One region of the Delftia sp. Cs1-4 genome, then DNA from elsewhere that is predicted to be linked to it. Evidence: predicted binding sites of a transcription regulator. Region 1 holds the regulator's gene; each other region holds the start of a gene.

Region 1 (4,629 bases):
ACCCGAACGTGGTCAAGGTCGTCTGCGATGCCCAGGGCATGGCCCACTATTTCAGCCGCGCCCCCATCCCCTTTGCGCGTGAACATGCAAGCCAGGCATGGTGGGAGACGGCATCTCCAGCGGCAGCGCCGGGCCACCCCGGCTTCGCACCACTGCGCCACATTGGCATCTACAGCTACCGTGCCGGTTTCCTGCGCAGCTTCCCGCAGCTTTCTCCCGCCCCTACCGAGGTGCTGGAGGCGCTGGAACAGTTGCGCGCGCTGTGGCACGGCCACCGCATCGCCGTCCACCTGACGCCCCATGCACCAGGCCCCGGCGTGGACACCCCCGAAGACCTGGAGCGGGTGCGCGCCCGGTTGTCCGCCTGAATCCGATCCCGCATACGCCAATACAGATGCGCCAATGGCGATGCCCGGCATCGCCATTCACAACACAACTGCACATGCGGTTTTGTCGGACAGCAAAACGCAGTTTTTGGAGATTGCACAGGCGACAGTTTTGCCCTCTGCGTGTAAGCCAGTGTTAGCCCTGTGCGTGCTATCCTTGCCCGCGACAAAAATATGACGCATGGACTGTCCGCCCCGGTGGGCCGATCCGGCAGACAAGAATTTCTACTCTCCTCAAGGACTTCCATGAAACTGATTTTGTTGGGCGCACCCGGCGCCGGCAAAGGCACGCAAGCCGCTTTCATCTGCCAGAAGTACGGCATCCCCCAGATTTCCACCGGTGACATGCTGCGTGCTGCCGTCAAGGCCGGAACGCCCCTGGGCCAGCAGGCCAAGGCCGTGATGGACGCCGGCCAACTGGTCAGCGACGACCTGATCATCAATCTGGTCAAGGAACGCATCGCCCAGGCCGATTGCGCCAATGGCTTCCTGTTTGATGGATTTCCCCGCACCATTCCCCAGGCAGACGCCATGAAGGCCGCTGGCGTGAAGCTGGACTACGTGCTGGAGATCGACGTGCCCTTCGACGCCATCATTGAGCGCATGAGCGGCCGCCGCTCCCACCCCGCCTCGGGCCGCACCTACCACGTCAAGTTCAACCCGCCCAAGGTCGAAGGCCAGGACGACGTGACCGGCGAGCCGCTGGTGCAGCGCGAAGACGACAAGGAAGAAACCGTCAAGAAGCGCCTGGACGTCTACAGCAGCCAGACCCGCCCCCTGGTGGACTACTACCGCGCATGGGCCGAAAAGGAAGCCGCAGCGGCGCCCAAGTACCGCGCCATCAGCGGCCTGGGCTCGGTCGAGGACATCACCCAACGCGCACTGGCTGCACTGGCTGAGTGATGCAGGCCATGTGCCGCAACGAAAAAAGCACCCGCCGGGTGCTTTTTTGTTGACCGCCAGCAACTGAAGAAATGCCGGCGTCGCCGCAGGCTCAATCGCGCGGCTGCGCTGCCAGCGCCAGCATCATCGCAATCCGGGCCTTTGCCACGGGCAGCTGCGCAAGATCGGCCTCTGCCGGGTTGGTCCCAAGGCCGGAGGCCACGGGCAGGCCTTCGGCACAGCGCGTGCCCCGCCAGATCCAGACGCCCTTGTCGCGGGCGCGCTGCAAGGCCGCTTCCATGCCTTCGTGAACCGTCGCATTGCCCGTGCCAGCCACGACGATGCCACGCACGCCTGCCGCCACCAGCGCATCCACGCCGCTGGCACGCGCCAAAGCGCCGCTGAACACCACCTCGACCCAGGGCAGCTCATCCAGCGCCAGCAGATCAGATGACATGGTCACAGGCACCATGGCCCGCGTGGACGGTGCGGAGGGGGAGGACGGCGCATCGGGCACCAGCCAGCGCACACACCCTTCCTCCACCAACGCCTGCGGCCCGCCTTCCACGGAGCGCATTGCCTGCAGCCGGTAGGGATGGACCTTCTGCACCTGGGCTGCCGCATGCACCTCGCCGCCTGCCACCACCCATACGCCGCTGCGCCCGCCGATGGCAGCCACGGTCACGGCATCGCGCAGATTCTGTGGTCCGTCTGCCAACAGGGCCGTGGCCGGGCGCATGGCGCAGGTCAACACGATGGGTTTGGTGGCCGGCAGCAGGCTGTGCAGCAGCCAGGCCGTCTCTTCCAGCGTGTCCGTTCCATGCGTGATCACCACGGCGCGTGTATCCGCATCCTCCAGTGCCTGCGTGCAGGCGCGCAGCAACGCGCGCCATAGGGGCCAGTCCATATCCTTGCTGTCCACCTGCGCGATCTGCTGCGTCTGCACGGGCCCCAGCGCCTGCTGCTCCAGGTCCGGCACGGCCTCCAGCAGCGACTGCACCGTGATCTGCCCGGCCTTGTACCCCACGCCCTGCGACTGCGAATCCGCCCGGCCGGCGATGGTCCCGCCCGTGCCCAGAATCACCAACTTTGACTGCCCCACTTGCACCTCTTGGAAAACTGGTTAAAAATACAGATACTGTATAAATCATCAGATGGCCTCCCAGCCTGCCATCTGCCCTCAAGGACCGGACGCACGCCATGCTCGACCATCCCAAGCTCACCGCCCGCCAGCAACAGATCCTGGACCTGATCCAGGCCGCCATCTCCCGCACGGGCGCGCCTCCCACCCGCGCGGAAATCGCCAACACGCTGGGCTTCAAGTCCGCCAACGCAGCCGAAGAACACCTGCAGGCCCTGGCCCGCAAAGGTGTGATCGAACTGGTCAGCGGCACCTCGCGCGGCATTCGCCTGCGTACCGACACCGTGCGCAACATCAATGCTGCGCGCGGCACCAGCTTCGGACTACCGCTGTCGGCCCTGGCACCGCTGATGCTGCCCCTGGTGGGCCGCGTTGCGGCGGGCTCGCCCATTCTCGCCCAGGAACATATCGACCAAACCTATTCCGTCGAGCCCAGCCTGTTCCAGACGCGCCCCGACTATCTGCTGCGCGTGCGCGGCATGTCCATGCGCGACGCGGGCATCATGGACGGCGACCTGCTGGCCGTGCAGTCCGCACACGAAGCCCGCAACGGCCAGATCGTCGTGGCACGCCTGGGTGATGAAGTCACCGTCAAGCGCCTGCGCCGCACCACGCAGGGCGTGGAACTTCTGCCGGAAAACCCCGATTACCCGGTGATCCGAGTCGCCCCCGAAGAGGCCTTTGCCATTGAAGGCCTGGCCGTGGGACTGATCCGCAACAGCATGTCCATGTAAGCCGGACTGGCGGCCCTTCTCAGGCCGCCTCACCCCATTTCACGCACCGCCCAGGTGGTAGGCGCGAAGCCTTGGAGCTTCGCCCTGGGCGGAGCTTTGCCCGCAAACCGCAATCCTGCCTGTGTCCATGCCTCTTTGAAACACGCCAACAGGAGTCGTCACATGGGATTCGCTCTGCCAACACTGTCTTCTTTTTCCTTCCTGCGCCTGGCACATGGCATCCGCCTGACTGCGACCGCCATGGAGTCGGCCATGCCTCTTGCACAAGCCCCTGCGTGCCAGCCATTACCTGCCGCAGCACCCGAGCCCGCCAACGTGATCTCTTTCAGCAAGGCACGCCGGCGCAGCCAGCAGCGCCGCGGCAAGGCCGCACGCGCTGCAGACCATGGAGATGCCCAGCTGATCCTGCCCTTGCTGCCGACGCAGCCCACCCTGCAATCCGCGCCTGAGCAGCCTTCAGGCCTGCGCATCATCCAGCGGTCGCCGCAGGAGCAGCCGGAATGCCTGTTCATCTCCGGGCGCATGGCCGATGTCTGCGCTGCTCTGGAGCGCATGGAGGCACACGGCGGATCAGCGTCCAACTGAGGCCCGATGCAAGGTGTGCGACACACCTTGCACGACACAAACTGGGTGGCGTGGACCGCGTGCCGCACGAGGAATCGGCCTGCGCAAAGCTGCTGCAGGCTGGCGGCCACCACTACCCTGTAGCGCACATGCAACAAGTGGACGCCCTCTTTGCGGGAGGGGCGCCGGCCTGAAAGATAATTGATAAGCATTCTTATTATCTTTTGCAGCAGCGATTGCCACTGCGCGCCCGCCTCCTCCGCCCCAGCCTTCTCCGTGCACAGCCTCTACCAGAACCACCATCCCTGGCTGGAAAGCCTGCTGCGCAAACGCCTGGGCAACCGTGACGATGCCGCCGACCTGGCCCAGGACACCTTTGTGCGCCTGCTGCGCTCGCCCCTGCCGCAGCAGGACATCCGCGAACCCAGGCGCTACCTGGCCACCATCGCCCGGGGCCTGGTCGCCGACCTGTTTCGCCGCCGCACGCTGGAGCAGTCCTATCTGGACTATCTGGCCCAGTTGCCGCAATCGCTGGCGCCTTCGCCCGAAGAGCAGGCCATCGTCCAGCAGACCCTGCTGGATGTGGACCGCATGCTCCAAGGCCTTCCGCCCAAGGTTCGCGAAGCCTTCGTGCTGGCCCAGTTCGAGGAACTGAGCTACCCAGAGATCGCCCAGCGCCTGGGTGTATCGCTGCGCACCGTCAGCAACTACCTGACCCGGGCGATGGAGCATTGCTGCCTGGTCCTGGCATAGCCACATGGGCGAGAGACATCTGGAAGGCAACGACCGCCGCGCCTTGCATGAGGCCGCCGCCTGGCACGTGAAACTGCGCGGCGCCTCCGCCACAGCGGGCCTGCAACAGGACTGGCAGAAATGGCATGAGGCCGATCCCGCCCACCAGCGCGCCTGGCTGCGCGTGCAA
Region 2 (4,629 bases), 1.9 Mb from region 1:
CGCTGCCGCCGGCCGAGTCGCCCTCGACCAGGAAGACCTCGTTCAGGCTCAGGTCGCGGCTTTCGCAATCGGTGAGCTTGCCCGGCAGCACGGCCACGCCCGAGCCCTTGCGCTTTTCGACCTTCTGGCCCGCCTTCTGGCGGGTCTGCGCGGCCTTGATGGCGATCTCGGCCAGCTTGCGGCCCCATTCCACGTGCTCGTTGAGCCACAGCTCCAGCGCGGGGCGCACATAGCCGCTGACCAGGCGCACGGCATCGCGCGAGTTCAGGCGCTCCTTGATCTGGCCCTGGAACTGCGGGTCCAGCACCTTGGCGTTGAGCACATAGCTGGCGCGCGCAAAGACGTCATCCGGCATGAGCTTGACGCCCTTGGGCAGCAGCGAGTGCATCTCGATGAAGGCCTTGACCGCCTGGAACAGGCCGTCGCGCAGGCCGCTGTCATGCGTGCCGCCGGCGGTGGTCGGGATCAGGTTGACATAGCTTTCGCGCAGCGGTGCGCCGTCCTCGGTGAAGGCCACGCACCAGGCGGCGCCCTCGCCTTCGGCAAAGCTGTCGTGGTGGCGGTCGGCAAAGCCCTCGCCCTCGAACAGGGGGATGACCGCCTCGCCATGCAGGCTTTGCTGCAGGTAGTCGCGCAGGCCGCCCTTGAACTGCCAGGTCTGGGTGTCGCGCGTCTTCTCGTTGACCAGGGTCACCGAGACGCCGGGCATGAGCACGGCCTTGCTGCGCAGAAGGTGCATCAGCTCGCCCATGGGCAGCTGGGGCGATTCGAAATAGCGGGCATCGGGCCACACGCGCACGGTCGTGCCCTGCTTGCGTTCGCCCGCGGCCAGCGGCCGCGACTGCAGGGGCTCGACCACGTCACCGCCTGAAAAGGCGATGGTGGCCACCTTGCCCTCGCGGTGGATGCAGGCCTCAAGGCGCGTGGCCAGCGCGTTCGTGACCGAGACGCCCACGCCGTGCAGGCCGCCCGAGAAGCTGTAGGCGCCGCCCTTGCCCTTGTCGAACTTGCCGCCCGCATGCAGCCGCGTGAAGACCAGCTCCACCACGGGCGCCTTTTCCTCGGGATGCATGCCGAAGGGGATGCCCCGGCCGTCGTCTTCGACGCTGTAGGAGCCGTCGGAATGCAGGGTGAAGCGGATTTTCTTGCCGAAGCCGGCCAGTGCCTCGTCGGCCGCGTTGTCGATCACCTCCTGCAGCACATGCAGGGGGTTGTCGGTGCGCGTGTACATGCCGGGACGCTGCTTGACGGGCTCAAGGCCCTTGAGCACGCGTATCGAGCCTTCGGAGTATTCGCTGGCGGAAGTGGGAGATGGTTTGACTGCCATGGGGGCGGATTGTAGTGCGCGGCCCGGCTCAGTGCTGGATGCATTCACAGTCATTGACATTGACTATCCCGAAAAAGCCGCTGCCATCAAGGGCCGCGCTGGCGCATGGGCGACCCAAGCGGCACAGCGCAAAACCCGGAGTTTCGCTAAAGTTTGCCGCATGCAAAAAAACAACCAACCCATGTCCATGGTGCAGATACTGCTGTGCGGGGGCGCAGTCGTGACGCTGTCCATGGGAATCCGCCATGGCTTCGGCCTGTGGCTGCAGCCCATCACCCAGGAGATGGGCTGGACGCGCGAGTCCTTCGCGCTGGCCATCGCCATCCAGAACCTGTCCTGGGGCGTGCTCGGCATCTTCGGCGGCATGCTGGCCGACCGCTTCGGCGCCTTCCGCGTGCTCCTGGTGGGCGCGCTGCTGTATGCGCTGGGCCTGGCCGGCATGGCCATGGCACCCACGACAACCTGGTTCGCCCTGACGGCCGGCGTGGTGATAGGCGCAGCCCAGGCAGGCACCACCTATGCCGTGATCTACGGTGTGCTGGGCCGCCAGATTCCCGTGGCGCGGCGCAGCTGGGCCATGGGCGTGACGGCGGCGGCGGGCTCCTTCGGCCAGTTCTTCATGGTGCCCGTGGAAGGCAGCCTGATCTCGAGCTTCGGCTGGTCCAACGCCCTGCTGCTGCTGTCGCTGTGCGCGCTGATGATCATTCCGCTGGCCTTCGGCCTGCGCGAGCCGGGCTTCCAGCCCGGCAACGCCCGTCCCGTGCGCGACCAGAGCGCGGGCCAGGCCGTCGCCGAAGCGCTGCGCACGCCCAGCTTCGTGCTGCTGACGGCCGGCTACTTCGTCTGCGGCTTCCAGGTGATGTTCATCGGAGTGCACATGCCCAGCTACCTCAAGGACTACGGGCTGGCGCCACAAGTGGCCAGCGTGTCGCTGGCGCTGGTGGGGCTGTTCAACATCGTTGGCACCTACGTGGCCGGCAACCTCGGCCAGCGCCTGCCCAAGCGCTACCTGCTGTCCACCATCTACTTCACGCGCTCGGTGGTGATCGTGCTCTTCCTGCTGGCGCCGCTGACGCCCTGGTCGGTCTACATCTTCTCTGCCGCCATGGGCCTGCTGTGGCTGTCCACCGTGCCGCTGACCAACGCCACCGTGGCCCAGATCTTCGGCGTGCAGCATCTGTCCATGTTGAGCGGCATGGTGTTCTTCAGCCACCAGGTGGGCAGCTTCCTGGGCGTCTGGCTGGGCGGCTATCTCTATGACCACACGGGCAGCTACCAGGTGGTCTGGTACCTGGCCATCGGCCTGGGCGTGGCCGCCGGCCTGCTGAACCTGCCCATCCGCGAAGCCCCGGTGGCACGGTTGCGCGCGGCCCAGGCCGCTGCCTGACATGACGACATCCATGACCACATCCACCAGGCCCCGCCCACGCATCCTGCGCAGGCTGGCGCTGTGGGCCGCCGTGCTGCTGGTGCTGGGCCTGGTCTTCATGCTCTACCTGCAGCCGCAGTTCATGCTGGGCATGGCAGACCAGATCTGGGCCTGCTTCTGAAATGGAAGCGGCAGCGGCGAAGGCCTGCCGGCACAATGTCGGCCGCTTTCACTTTATTTCCAAAATTGCACATGCACGCAGCCACGCCGCCCTCGTCCTGGATCCAACGCTGGTCGCACCTTCTGGCGCCCCAGGCCTCGGTGCTTGACGTGGCCTGCGGGCCCGGCCGGCACATGCGCTGGTTCCATGCGCGTGGCCACGCCGTCACCGGCGTGGACCGCGACGCCCAGGCCCTGGCCGGCCTGCAGGGCGTGGGCGAGCTGCTGTGCGCCGACATCGAAAACGGCCCCTGGCCCCTGCCCGGCCGGCAGTTCGGCGCCGTGGTCGTGACCCACTATCTGTGGCGCCCGCTGTGGCCGGCACTGCTGGACAGTGTGGCCCCCGGCGGCGCGCTGCTGTACGAAACCTTTGCCCAGGGCAATGAGGCTTTCGGCAAGCCTTCCCGCCCCGATTTCCTGCTGGCGCCCGGCGAGCTGCTGCAGGCCTGCGCGGGCTGGCACATCGTGGCCTACGAGCACGGCCAGCTGGGCGAGCCCGATCGCATGGTCCAGCGCATTGCGGCACTGCGCCCCGATGCAACAGGCCGGGAACCCGTGGCCATGCTGGCGCATCAGAAGGCGTCAGGGTCTGCAATCGCCTGAATCCCTACAGGCGCCCGCCTTGGGCCTGCCTCCGACACTCGTTAGAATGATCCTTTCCCGTTTTTTCTTGCGGACATGACATCCTCCTCCGTCGCTCTCACTGGCAGCATCGTTGCCCTCATCACGCCCATGCACGAGGACGGTAGTGTTGACTACCCGGCGCTGCGAAAACTCATCGATTGGCATGTGGCCGAAGGCACGGACTGCATCGGCGTGGTGGGAACGACAGGTGAATCCCCCACCGTCAACGTGGAGGAGCACTGCGAAATCATCCGCGTGTCCGTCGAGCAGGCCGCAGGCCGCGTGCCCGTGATGGCCGGCTGCGGCGCCAACAGCACGCACGAAGCCATCGAGCTGGCCCGCTACGCCAAGAAGGTCGGCGCCGACAGCCAGCTGCAGGTCGTGCCCTACTACAACAAGCCCACGCAGGAAGGCCAGTACCAGCACTTCAAGGCGATTGCCGAAGCGGTGGGCGACCTGCCGGTGGTGCTCTACAACGTGCCCGGCCGCTCCGTGGCCGACATGCAGCACGACACCGTGCTGCGCCTGGCGCAGATCCCCGCCATCATCGGCATCAAGGAAGCCACGGGCAACATCGAGCGCGCCCAATGGCTGATCCGCGAAGTGCCCAAGGACTTCGGCGTGTACTCCGGCGATGATCCGACCGCTGTGGCCCTGATGCTGTGCGGCGGCCATGGCAACATCAGCGTCACGGCCAACGTGGCGCCACGCCTGATGAGCGATCTGTGCAAGGCGGCCCTGGCCGGCGATGTGCGCACCGCCATGGACATCCAGCTGCGCCTGATGCCCGTGCACAAGAACCTCTTCGTCGAGGCCAACCCCATTCCCGTCAAGTGGGCCGCAGCGCGCCTGGGCCTGTGCGGCCCGGCCATGCGCCTGCCGATGACACCTCTGAGCAAGAACCTGGAAGCCACCGTGGAAGCCGCCCTGGGCTCCGCTGGCCTGCTGTGAGGCGCCCCGCCCCACCGACCGAACGCACCAAGGATATTCGCGTGAAACAGCCCATTGCACGTCTGAGCCTGCTGAGCCTGGCCATCGGCCTGACAGCCTGCACGACCACGTTCCAAGAGAGCAAGATCGACTACAAGAG
Region 3 (4,629 bases), 2.7 Mb from region 1:
GGCAGGGCGTGGTGCTGGTGACCGTGGGGTCGCTGGTGTGCTGGGGTGCGACCCGGCGCGCAGGCTAGCCTTCGTCCTCTGCTCCTGCGTCCCAGTCTTCGCTGCGCCCCCGCAGCACCTTGCTCGCAATTTCTCCACCAAAACCGCGCGCGGCCAGGAAACGCATCTGCTTGAGTCGTTCCTGCGGTGTGGTCGGTGGTGCGCCGAAGCGCTGGCGCCATACGGCAAGGGCGCGCTGCAGTTCGGTGGCACGCAGTTGCTCTGCGGCGGCGCGCACCAGGCCGTCGTCCAGTCCCTTGTTGCGCAACTCCTGCACCACGCGTGCCGTGCCAAAGCGCGCGGCCTTGCGGTGCAGCACGGACTCGGCCACGCGCTGGGCACTGATGAAGCCGCGCTGCTCCAGCGCGTCGAGCATGGCGCCCAGGTCTTCGCCTTCCTCCACATGAGGGGCGAGCTTGCGTTCCAGCTCCAGCCGTGAATGTTCGCGCTGGCCCAGCAGCTTGAGCGCCCGGCCCTTGAGCGACAGCTTGGCGAATCCCATGCGGCAATGTCTCCTGAATCGTCCCGAATAAAAAAGGCCCCCACGCTCCCCTTGCTGCGCAAGGTCCGCTGCCCCCCAAGGGGGGCCGCTTTTTTGCCTTGGGGCGTCCCGGCGATAAAAAAGGCGCAGACGTGAGCCTGCGCCAAGATGGCAAACACAGTGTGTGCAGGCGCGGCAGCGCCTGCAGTGAGGGGTCAGGCCGCTCAGGCTTCGATCACGCCGTCCTTGTCGGCCTTGGCCTTGCCCGCCTTGGCGGCCTTGGCTTCGGGGGCATCGCCACCGGCCGTGGGCAGCAGGGCGATGCCCAGGCTGTCGCGCACCTTGTTCTCGATCTCCACGGCCAGGCCGCTGTTCTCGCGCAGGAATTCGCGAGCGTTGTCACGGCCCTGGCCGATCTTCTCGCCGTTGTAGGCATACCAGGCGCCCGACTTGTCGAGGATCTTGGCGTTGACGCCCATGTCCAGGATTTCACCTTCGCGCGAGATGCCTTCGCCGAAGAGGATGTCGAACTCGGCGGTCTTGAATGGAGGCGAGACCTTGTTCTTGACGACCTTGACCTTGGTCTCGTTGCCGATGGCCTCGTCGCCCTTCTTGATGGTGCCGGTGCGGCGGATGTCCAGGCGGACCGAGGCGTAGAACTTCAACGCATTGCCGCCCGTGGTGGTTTCGGGGCTGCCGAACATCACGCCGATCTTCATGCGGATCTGGTTGATGAAGATGACCATGCAGTTGGTCTTCTTGATGGTGGCTGTCAGCTTGCGCAGCGCCTGGCTCATCAGGCGGGCCTGCAGGCCGGGCAACTGGTCGCCCATCTCGCCTTCGATTTCGGCCCGGGGTGTGAGGGCGGCCACCGAGTCCACGACGATCATGTCCACGGCACCCGAGCGCACCAGGCTGTCCACGATTTCCAGGGCCTGCTCGCCGGTATCGGGCTGGCTGATCAGCACTTCGTTGAGGTTCACGCCCAGCTTCTGGGCGTAGCTGGTGTCCAGTGCGTGCTCGGCGTCGATGAAGGCGCAGGTGCCGCCCTGCTTTTGCATTTCGGCGATGACCTGCAGCGTCAGCGTGGTCTTGCCCGAGGATTCAGGGCCGTAGATCTCGATCACGCGGCCACGGGGCAGGCCGCCCACGCCCAGGGCGATGTCCAGGCCCAGCGAGCCGGTGGAGACGACCTGGATGTCCTGGATGGCTTCGCCTTCACCCAGGCGCATGATCGTGCCCTTGCCGAACTGCTTTTCGATCTGGGCGAGTGCGGCCTGCAGGGCCTTGGCTTTTTCACTGTTGGCGGTGGTGACGGCGGTGTTCATGCGGACTCCTGGGTTGGCTGGGGTTTCAGCTCTGTATTTGCATTCAGGCTGGATGCTTGAACAGTAGTTTATGGGCTTGTTGGTTTGTTTTGTTGGTGTTTTTAGTCAGTTTTCCTGACTTGTTGGATTTGCCTCCACAATGCATCCATGAGTGAGTTTTCCCCCGTCACGCCGCCCGCCGACGCCTGGCGCCAGACCCACCTGGGCCGCCTGCTCGGCCATGCCATGCGGCGGTTCGACGCGCGTGTGCTGCAGCTCATGGCGCGCGATGTGGAGGTGCCGCTGGCGCTGTCCAATCTTGCGGCGCGCGACAAGGTGGGTGCGGCCCACATCCACATCACGCGGCATCTGCCGCTGGCTGGCGACAGGCTCACCGACCTGGCCGAGCGCGCTGGCATGACCAAGCAGTCCATGGGCGACCTGGTGGCCCAGTGCGAGGCCTGGGGCCTGGTCACGCGCGAAAGCGACGAGCGCGATGCGCGCGCACGCCGCATCCGCTTCACGCCTGCGGGCCTGGCATGGCTGCAAGCCTTCCATGACGCCGTGTCCCAGGCCGAGGCCGAGTTCCGCGAGGAAGTCGGCGACGACATCGCCACCGTGGTGGCGCTGGGGCTGGAGGCCTATGCGGGCGGCGGCTCACTCGGGTAAGGTCCCTGCCCGTGGGGCGGGGCGCATCCTAGAATCCTAGGAATCAAAGACGCGCATTTCCAACATCCAGAGCGCGTCTGTATTTCAGGAGACAACCCCATGCGCATTCTGATTGCCGAAGACGACCAGGTCCTGGCCGATGGTCTGCTGCGCAGCCTGCGCGGCTCGGGCGCCGTGGTCAGCCATGTGGCCAACGGCAGCGAGGCCGATACCGCGCTGATGACCAGCAGCGAGTTCGACCTGCTCATCCTGGACCTGGGCCTGCCCAAGATGCACGGGCTCGAAGTGCTCAAGAAGCTGCGCGGCCGGGGCGATGCGCTGCCGGTGCTCATCCTCACGGCAGCCGACAGCGTGGAAGAGCGCGTGCAGGGGCTGGACTACGGCGCCGACGACTACATGGCCAAGCCGTTTGCGCTGTCCGAGCTGGAGGCGCGTGTGCGCGCTCTCACGCGGCGCGGCATGGGTGGCGCCAGCAGCACCATCAAGCACGGCCCCCTGGTCTACGACCAGGCCGGCCGCGTGGCCACCATCGACGGCAAGATGGTCGAGCTGTCGGCGCGCGAGCTGGGCCTGCTGGAAGTGCTGCTGCAGCGGGCCGGGCGGCTGGTCAGCAAGGACCAGTTGGTCGAGCGCCTGTGCGAATGGGGCGACGAGGTCAGCAACAACGCCATCGAGGTCTATATCCACCGCCTGCGCAAGAAGATAGAGCGCGGCCCCATCCGCATCGCCACCGTGCGCGGCCTGGGCTACTGCCTTGAGAAGATCGCTTCCTGAGGCAGCTGCCCCGGCTGTCAGGCCCGGGTTGGCTTGCCTGCGCATAGTGGCGGATGCCACGGGGCCGTGAACCCGTCGTGAGGGCTGCCCGCCGATGAAAATCTTCCAGCGTGAACAGCGCTCACTGTTCGGCGAGATCCTTGACTGGATGCTCACGCCGCTGCTGCTGCTGTGGCCCGTGAGCCTGGCGCTGACCTGGCTGGTGGCCCAGGGCCTTGCCAACAAGCCGTTCGATCGTGCGCTGGAGTACAACGCCCAGGCGCTGGCGCAACTGGTGATGGTGCAGCAGGGCAAGGTGCTGTTCAACCTGCCGCAATCGGCCAGCGAGATCCTGCGCGCCGACGAGTCGGACACCGTGTATTTCCAGGTGCTGGGCGTAAAGGGCGAATACCTGGCCGGCGAGCGCGATCTGCCGCTGCCGCCCGAGTCCGACGATCCGCCATCCGGCGATCTATCGCCCGGCGGTGCACCGACCGGCGGGGCCGTGCAGCTGCGCGATGCGGAGTTTCGCGGCATTGACCTGCGCGTGGCTCATGTCTGGGTGCGCATGCCCCTGCCCGACGAGCCCCAGGCCCTGGTCCAGGTGGCCGAGACGCGCGAAAAGCGCAGCGTGCTGGCCACGGAAATCATCAAGGGCGTGATGCTGCCCCAGTTCGTCATCCTGCCCCTGGCCGCCTTGCTGGTGTGGCTGGCGCTGGCGCGCGGCATCAAGCCGCTGCACCGGCTGGAGGAGCGCATCCGCGCGCGCCGGCCCGAGGACCTCTCGCCCATCAACCACAAGGACGTGCCGCTGGAAGTCGTGCCGCTGGTGGACTCGGTCAACGACCTGCTGGGTCGGCTCGGTGATTCGCTGGCCACGCAAAAGCGCTTTCTGGCCGACGCGGCCCACCAGCTCAAGACACCGCTGGCCGGGCTGCGCATGCAGGCCGAACTGGCCCAGCGCGAGGGCGTGAGCACGGAGGAGTTGCGGCAGTCCCTGGCACAGATTGCGCGCTCCAGCATCCGTGCCACGCACACGGTGAACCAGTTGCTGGCGCTGGCGCGCGCCGAGAGCGCCGGCGTGGGCCGCGGCCTGGCCATGCAGCCCTGCAACCTGGTGCGCATCGTCACCGACGTGGTGCGCGACTGCCTGCCGCGCGCCATGGACAAGCATGTGGACCTGGGATACGACGGCGCCGAGTCATCGGCCACGGGCGTCTGGCTGCAGGGCAACGCCACGCTGCTGACGGAGCTGGTTCGCAACCTCGTGGACAACGCCATCAACTACACGCCTTCCAGCAGCAGCCGGCCCGGCATGGTCACGGTACGCGTGCTGGCCGATCCCTTCGGTCAGGTCCTGTTGCTGCAGGTGGAGGATTC
Region 4 (4,629 bases), 1.1 Mb from region 1:
ATCCACCGAATCAAGCAACGACATTCAACGTCAAGAAAGGACACAACACCATGTGGTACTTCGCCTGGTTGCTCGGCCTGCCGCTGGCGGCCGCCTTCGCGGTGCTCAACGCGATGTGGTACGAACTGATGGACGACGAGGCCACGCGCCGCGAACTCCTGGCCCGGGAGAAATAAAGCTCCCCCTGAGGCGCTTCGCGCCTTCCCCCTCCCTCTTCGGGAGGGGGACGACACCCTCGCTGCGGGGGCGGCCCTTGCTCGGTGTCCCTCGCTTTGGACTACGCCAGTTTTTGCACGTGCTTACCGCTAATGAAGCATTGCTGTAAACACAATGAGCTCCCTCGGGAGCTCATTTTTGTACGCAGGCTTGCCAGGTTCAATCGTCGGTGTCATCCGCCTTGGCGCGGCCCTTGCCGCCCGTGATGCGGTCCTTCAGATCCAGCAGCCGCGTCACGGCCGTGCCCATGCCCATGAGCTGCATGGCGGTCTCGGGCGACAGGCGCTGCACGTCGTCGAACCAGTTCATGAGCCGGTCGATCAGCTCGTACATGTCGCGCATGCGCTGCTGGGCGTAGCGTTCCTCTTCGGTGGTGACTTCCTCCAGCATGGCGGCGCGCAGCATGGACTGGGTGGGCTCGATCTCGCGGCGGCGGCGTTCCTCGGCCAGGCGGCGGAAGATTTCCCAGACATCCTGCGGCGCCTCGAAATACTCGCGCCGGTCGCCGGGCTGGTGGCGCAATTGCACCAGGCGCCAGGCCTGCAATTCCTTGAGCCCCATGCTCACGTTGGAGCGCGAGAACTCCAGCGTCTCGGCGATCTGGTCGGCATTGAGCGGCTCGGGCGAAAGAAACAGCAGTGCGTAGATCTGGCCTACCGTGCGGTTGATGCCCCAGCGGCTGCCCATCTCGCCGAAGTGCGAGACGAACTGCCGGTTCAACGCCGGAAGAGGTTTGGATTGCGTCATGGCATGCATTGTGCCTGCGCGTGCGCGGCACGCTCCGGGCGGCTTGGGAAGCGATGTGTCAGCTTTCTGCAAGTCGTGTCCAAAAGGCGCACAATGGCGCCTTTGCGGGCTTGCGGCCAGGCGGCCCGGGCCCTGCGCCTTCCCGCCCCGTACCGACTACAGATTGCCCCATGTCCCACGCTAGCCGCAGTGCACTGATCGACTGCACCAAGGGCCTGGCCTGTGCCGCCATCATCTGGCACCACCTGGCCTTCTACGGCCCCATGTCCGATATCGCCCATCCGGCCGCGCCGGACCTCATCGACTGGCTCTATGAATATGCGCGCATGGCCGTGCAGATCTTCCTGGTGCTGGGCGGCTACCTGGCGGCAGCCAGCATGGCGCCGCAAGGCCACGGCCAGCACAGCGATCCGTGGTCGCGCATCGGGCGCCGCTTCGTGCGTCTGGTCGTGCCCTATGCGGTGGCGCTGGTCGTGGCCATCGTGGTCTCGGCGGCCGTGCGGCCCTGGTTCGACCATGCCTCGGTCTCCGGCGAGCCCGATCTCTGGCAACTGGTGGCGCATGCGCTGCTGCTGCAGAACATCGTGGGCGAGGAGTCGCTGTCTGCCGGCGTCTGGTATGTGTCCATCGACTTTCAGCTGTTTGCGCTGACTGCGCTGCTGCTGGCTGGCACGCGCTGGGGCGGTGCCTTGCTGCGCCGCCGCTTTGGCGGCGACGCCCTGTCACGCTGCTGGCCCTGGGCGCTGAGCGTGGCGCAGGCGCTGGTGGTGATCGGCGTGGCGGCTTCGCTGCTGGGCTTCAATCTGGATGCGCAATGGGATGTGTGGGCGCCGTACTTCTTTGGCGCCTACGGCCTGGGCATGCTGGCCTACTGGGCCGCGCATGCGGACAAGTCCTCGACGGCCTGGAGCTGGTCCCTGCTGATCGTGGCCCTGGTCGTGGCGGCACTGGCACTGGAGTGGCGCGACCGCATCGCGCTGGCCGGTGCCACGGCGCTGGCCCTGGTCGTGGCCATGCGCAGCCCCGCGTTTGCGCAGGCGCAAGGCTGGGCGCCGCTGCGCCGGCTGGGCAAGATTTCGTACTCGGTGTTTCTCGTGCACTTCTCGGTCTGCCTGCTGGTCAATGCCGTGGAAAGCCATTTCTGGCCACATTCCATTCCCGCCGCCCTGCTGGGCATGTGCACGGCCTTCGTGCTGTCGATTGCGGCCGGCCATCTGCTGTACGAGCGCGTGGAGCGCCACGTTCCCAGCTGGCACATGGCGCTGCGCTGGCAGGCGGGCCTGGTGGGCACCGGCCTGATCGCGGCGTTTCTGGCAGGCCTGCGCTGAGGCGCCGTGCGTCAGTCCACAAACAACAAAGGCAGCCGGTTGGCTGCCTTTTTCGCTTCACGCCGGTCGGCGTTCAACGGTGCAGCTCGCCTGCGCTTTCCGGCTGGAACTCGATGGCATCCACGCGCACGGTGACCTGGCCCGAGGGGCCGGCCATGCGCGACTGGTCGCCCACGCTCAGGCCCAGCAGGGCAATGCCCACGGGCGCGAAGACCGACACCTTGTCGGAGCTGCCATCCATCTCCTTGGGATAGACCAGGGTCAGCGTGTTGGACTTGCCCGACTCCAGCAGCGTGAAGCGCACGGTGGAGTTCATGGTCACCACATTGGGCGGCATTTCCTTGGGCTCGAGCACGTCGGCGCGGTCCAGCTCGGCCTCGAGCGCGTCGCGGCCGGGGAAGGCGGGTTGCTTGTCCAGCAGGGCCTCGATGCGCTCCAGGTCCAGGGACGAAAGAATGATGTGGGGCTTGCGCTCCATGGTGTTGGCTCCCTTGTGTGCTTGCGCCGTGGCTGCAGTGAAGGGCAGCGGCGCCCAAACGGACAAAAGCCCGGGCAACGCGGTTGTCCGGGCCAAGGCATCTTCAGAAAAGAGAAAAGCACCAAGTTGGTGCGATAGGCCCATTGTGCAGGCCCGTGTGGGTTCTGCCAAGCGAACCCGCACGGTGCGGTGCGGATTGGCGCGGGCACTTGCCAAGCCGGCAAAACCCACTTCGCAACTGCAGGCATGCGGGGAGTGCTTGGCGGTATGACTGTATTTTTATACAGTTGCTCCATGCTTCCCAGTCCTCCCACGCCTCATCACGACACGGCCCGGGTGCCCCTGCACGCCATCAAGGGCCGGGGCGCAGCCAGCCAACTGGCCCACCGCTTCACCACCGACCCGCGCGAGGCCTTCGATGACGGCTGGGGCAGTCTTGAGGCGCCGGCCGAAGGCGAGGAAGCCGCGCCCCTGCGCACCGAACTGCGCTGGGAGCAGGCCCGCTCGGCGCTGAGCCGCCACCAGTCGCCCGACCTGCCGTTTCACATGGGGCTCAATCCCTACCGGGGCTGCGAGCATGGATGCATCTATTGCTATGCCCGGCCCACGCACAGCTACCTGGGCTGGTCGCCGGGGCTGGACTTCGAGACCCGGCTCATCGCCAAGCAGAACCTGCCCGAGCTGCTGCGCGCCGAGCTGTCGCGCGCCAGCCATGTGGCCGCGCCCGTGATGCTGGGCTCGGTCACCGACTGCTACCAGCCCGTGGAGCGCGAGCTGGGGCTGACGCGCCGCCTGATCGAAGTGCTGGCCGAGGCGCGCCACCCGTTTTCCATCGTCACCAAGGGCAGCGGGGTGGAGCGTGACCTGGACCTGCTGGCCCCGCTGGCGCGCCAGGGCCTGGCCTCGGTGCACATCACGCTGACCACGCTGGACGCCGACCTGGCACGCCACCTGGAGCCGCGCGCCGCCGCGCCGCACCGCCGGCTGCGCAGCATCCGCGCGCTGACCGAAGCGGGCGTACCCGTGGGCGTGAGCCTGGCACCGCAGATTCCCTTCATCAACGAAGACCTGGAGAAGGTGCTGGAGGCGGCCGCCGACGCAGGCGCGCGCCACGCCTTCTATGCCGTGCTGCGCCTGCCCTGGGAAGTGGCGCCGCTGTTCGAGCAATGGCTGCAGGTGCACTACCCCGACCGCGCCCGCCGCGTGATGGAGCGCGTGCGCGACCTGCACGGCATCCAGGGCGAGCAGCGCGAGGCCGGCCGCGTGTACAACGCCGAGTTCGGCCAGCGCATGAAGGGCACGGGCCACTGGGCCGAGCTGCTGCGCCAGCGCTTTGCCCTGGCCTGCCGTCGGCATGGATTCAACCGCGAGCCGCTGCGGCTCGATTGCAGCCTCTACCACCCGTCGCTTTTGCTGCCGCAACGCAGCCTGTTCTGAGAGCCTGCGTGCCAGGCACAGGTCAGGGCATGGTTCGCTAGCGGGAATCGATAAGCTCGGACAAGGCGGCCGCCAGCGGGGAGCGCACCGACGATCGCAGCCACACCATGCCCACTTCGCGGGACGGGCTCGGAGGGGGCAGCGGCCATCGGCGCGTTCTGGCATCCGGCGGTCCCAGCACGGGCCAGTCCGGCAGGATGGAGACACCGAAGCCTTCCGCAACCAGCTGTGCGATCTGCTCGATGCCGTCCAGCTCGAAGCGCACTTTCGGCTTGATGCCGTGGCCCCGCAGGTATTCATCCGCCATTTTTCCTGCCACCACCTTGCGGTCGTACTGGATGAAGGGCTCGCGTGCGGCCGTGAGCAGCGGATCGCGCACCTTCATGTCCCGGGGCGCGAGAAGAATCAGCGCCTCGCTGCGCA

The links. The regulator LexA, encoded in region 1, represses DNA repair genes until DNA is damaged. The targets are predictions, from matches to a motif close to ACTGTATNNNNATACAGT.
Region 2: DELCS14_RS07640 (DNA topoisomerase IV subunit B) is a predicted target of LexA. The motif match lies at 1,361-1,378, and genes of this name have one in related genera.
Region 3: recA (recombinase RecA) is a predicted target of LexA. The motif match lies at 1,879-1,896, and genes of this name have one in related genera.
Region 4: DELCS14_RS21045 (PA0069 family radical SAM protein) is a predicted target of LexA. The motif match lies at 3,040-3,057, and genes of this name have one in related genera.

The regions. Positions count from the first base shown of each region.
Region 1 covers NC_015563.1:3,664,349-3,668,977, forward strand. The annotation lists gene kdsB (3-deoxy-manno-octulosonate cytidylyltransferase) at 1-368, shown strand, start outside; gene adk (adenylate kinase) at 633-1,289, shown strand; gene DELCS14_RS16025 (asparaginase) at 1,381-2,370, opposite strand; gene lexA (transcriptional repressor LexA) at 2,469-3,143, shown strand; gene DELCS14_RS16035 (hypothetical protein) at 3,396-3,728, shown strand; gene DELCS14_RS16040 (sigma-70 family RNA polymerase sigma factor) at 3,984-4,460, shown strand; gene DELCS14_RS16045 (FecR domain-containing protein) at 4,465-4,629, shown strand, end outside.
Region 2 covers NC_015563.1:1,718,693-1,723,321, reverse strand. The annotation lists gene DELCS14_RS07640 (DNA topoisomerase IV subunit B) at 1-1,327, opposite strand, end outside; gene DELCS14_RS07635 (MFS transporter) at 1,509-2,714, shown strand; gene DELCS14_RS30965 (hypothetical protein) at 2,728-2,877, shown strand; gene DELCS14_RS07630 (class I SAM-dependent methyltransferase) at 2,949-3,518, shown strand; gene dapA (4-hydroxy-tetrahydrodipicolinate synthase) at 3,594-4,490, shown strand; gene bamC (outer membrane protein assembly factor BamC) at 4,532-4,629, shown strand, end outside.
Region 3 covers NC_015563.1:6,352,149-6,356,777, reverse strand. The annotation lists gene yddG (aromatic amino acid DMT transporter YddG) at 1-68, shown strand, start outside; gene recX (recombination regulator RecX) at 65-541, opposite strand; gene recA (recombinase RecA) at 745-1,848, opposite strand; gene DELCS14_RS27930 (MarR family transcriptional regulator) at 1,996-2,496, shown strand; gene DELCS14_RS27925 (response regulator transcription factor) at 2,596-3,270, shown strand; gene DELCS14_RS27920 (sensor histidine kinase) at 3,365-4,629, shown strand, end outside.
Region 4 covers NC_015563.1:4,801,674-4,806,302, reverse strand. The annotation lists gene cydB (cytochrome d ubiquinol oxidase subunit II) at 1-1, shown strand, start outside; gene cydX (cytochrome bd-I oxidase subunit CydX) at 51-176, shown strand; gene DELCS14_RS21060 (GbsR/MarR family transcriptional regulator) at 376-972, opposite strand; gene DELCS14_RS21055 (acyltransferase family protein) at 1,134-2,291, shown strand; gene rnk (nucleoside diphosphate kinase regulator) at 2,365-2,769, opposite strand; gene DELCS14_RS21045 (PA0069 family radical SAM protein) at 3,064-4,206, shown strand; gene DELCS14_RS21040 (LysR family transcriptional regulator) at 4,244-4,629, opposite strand, start outside.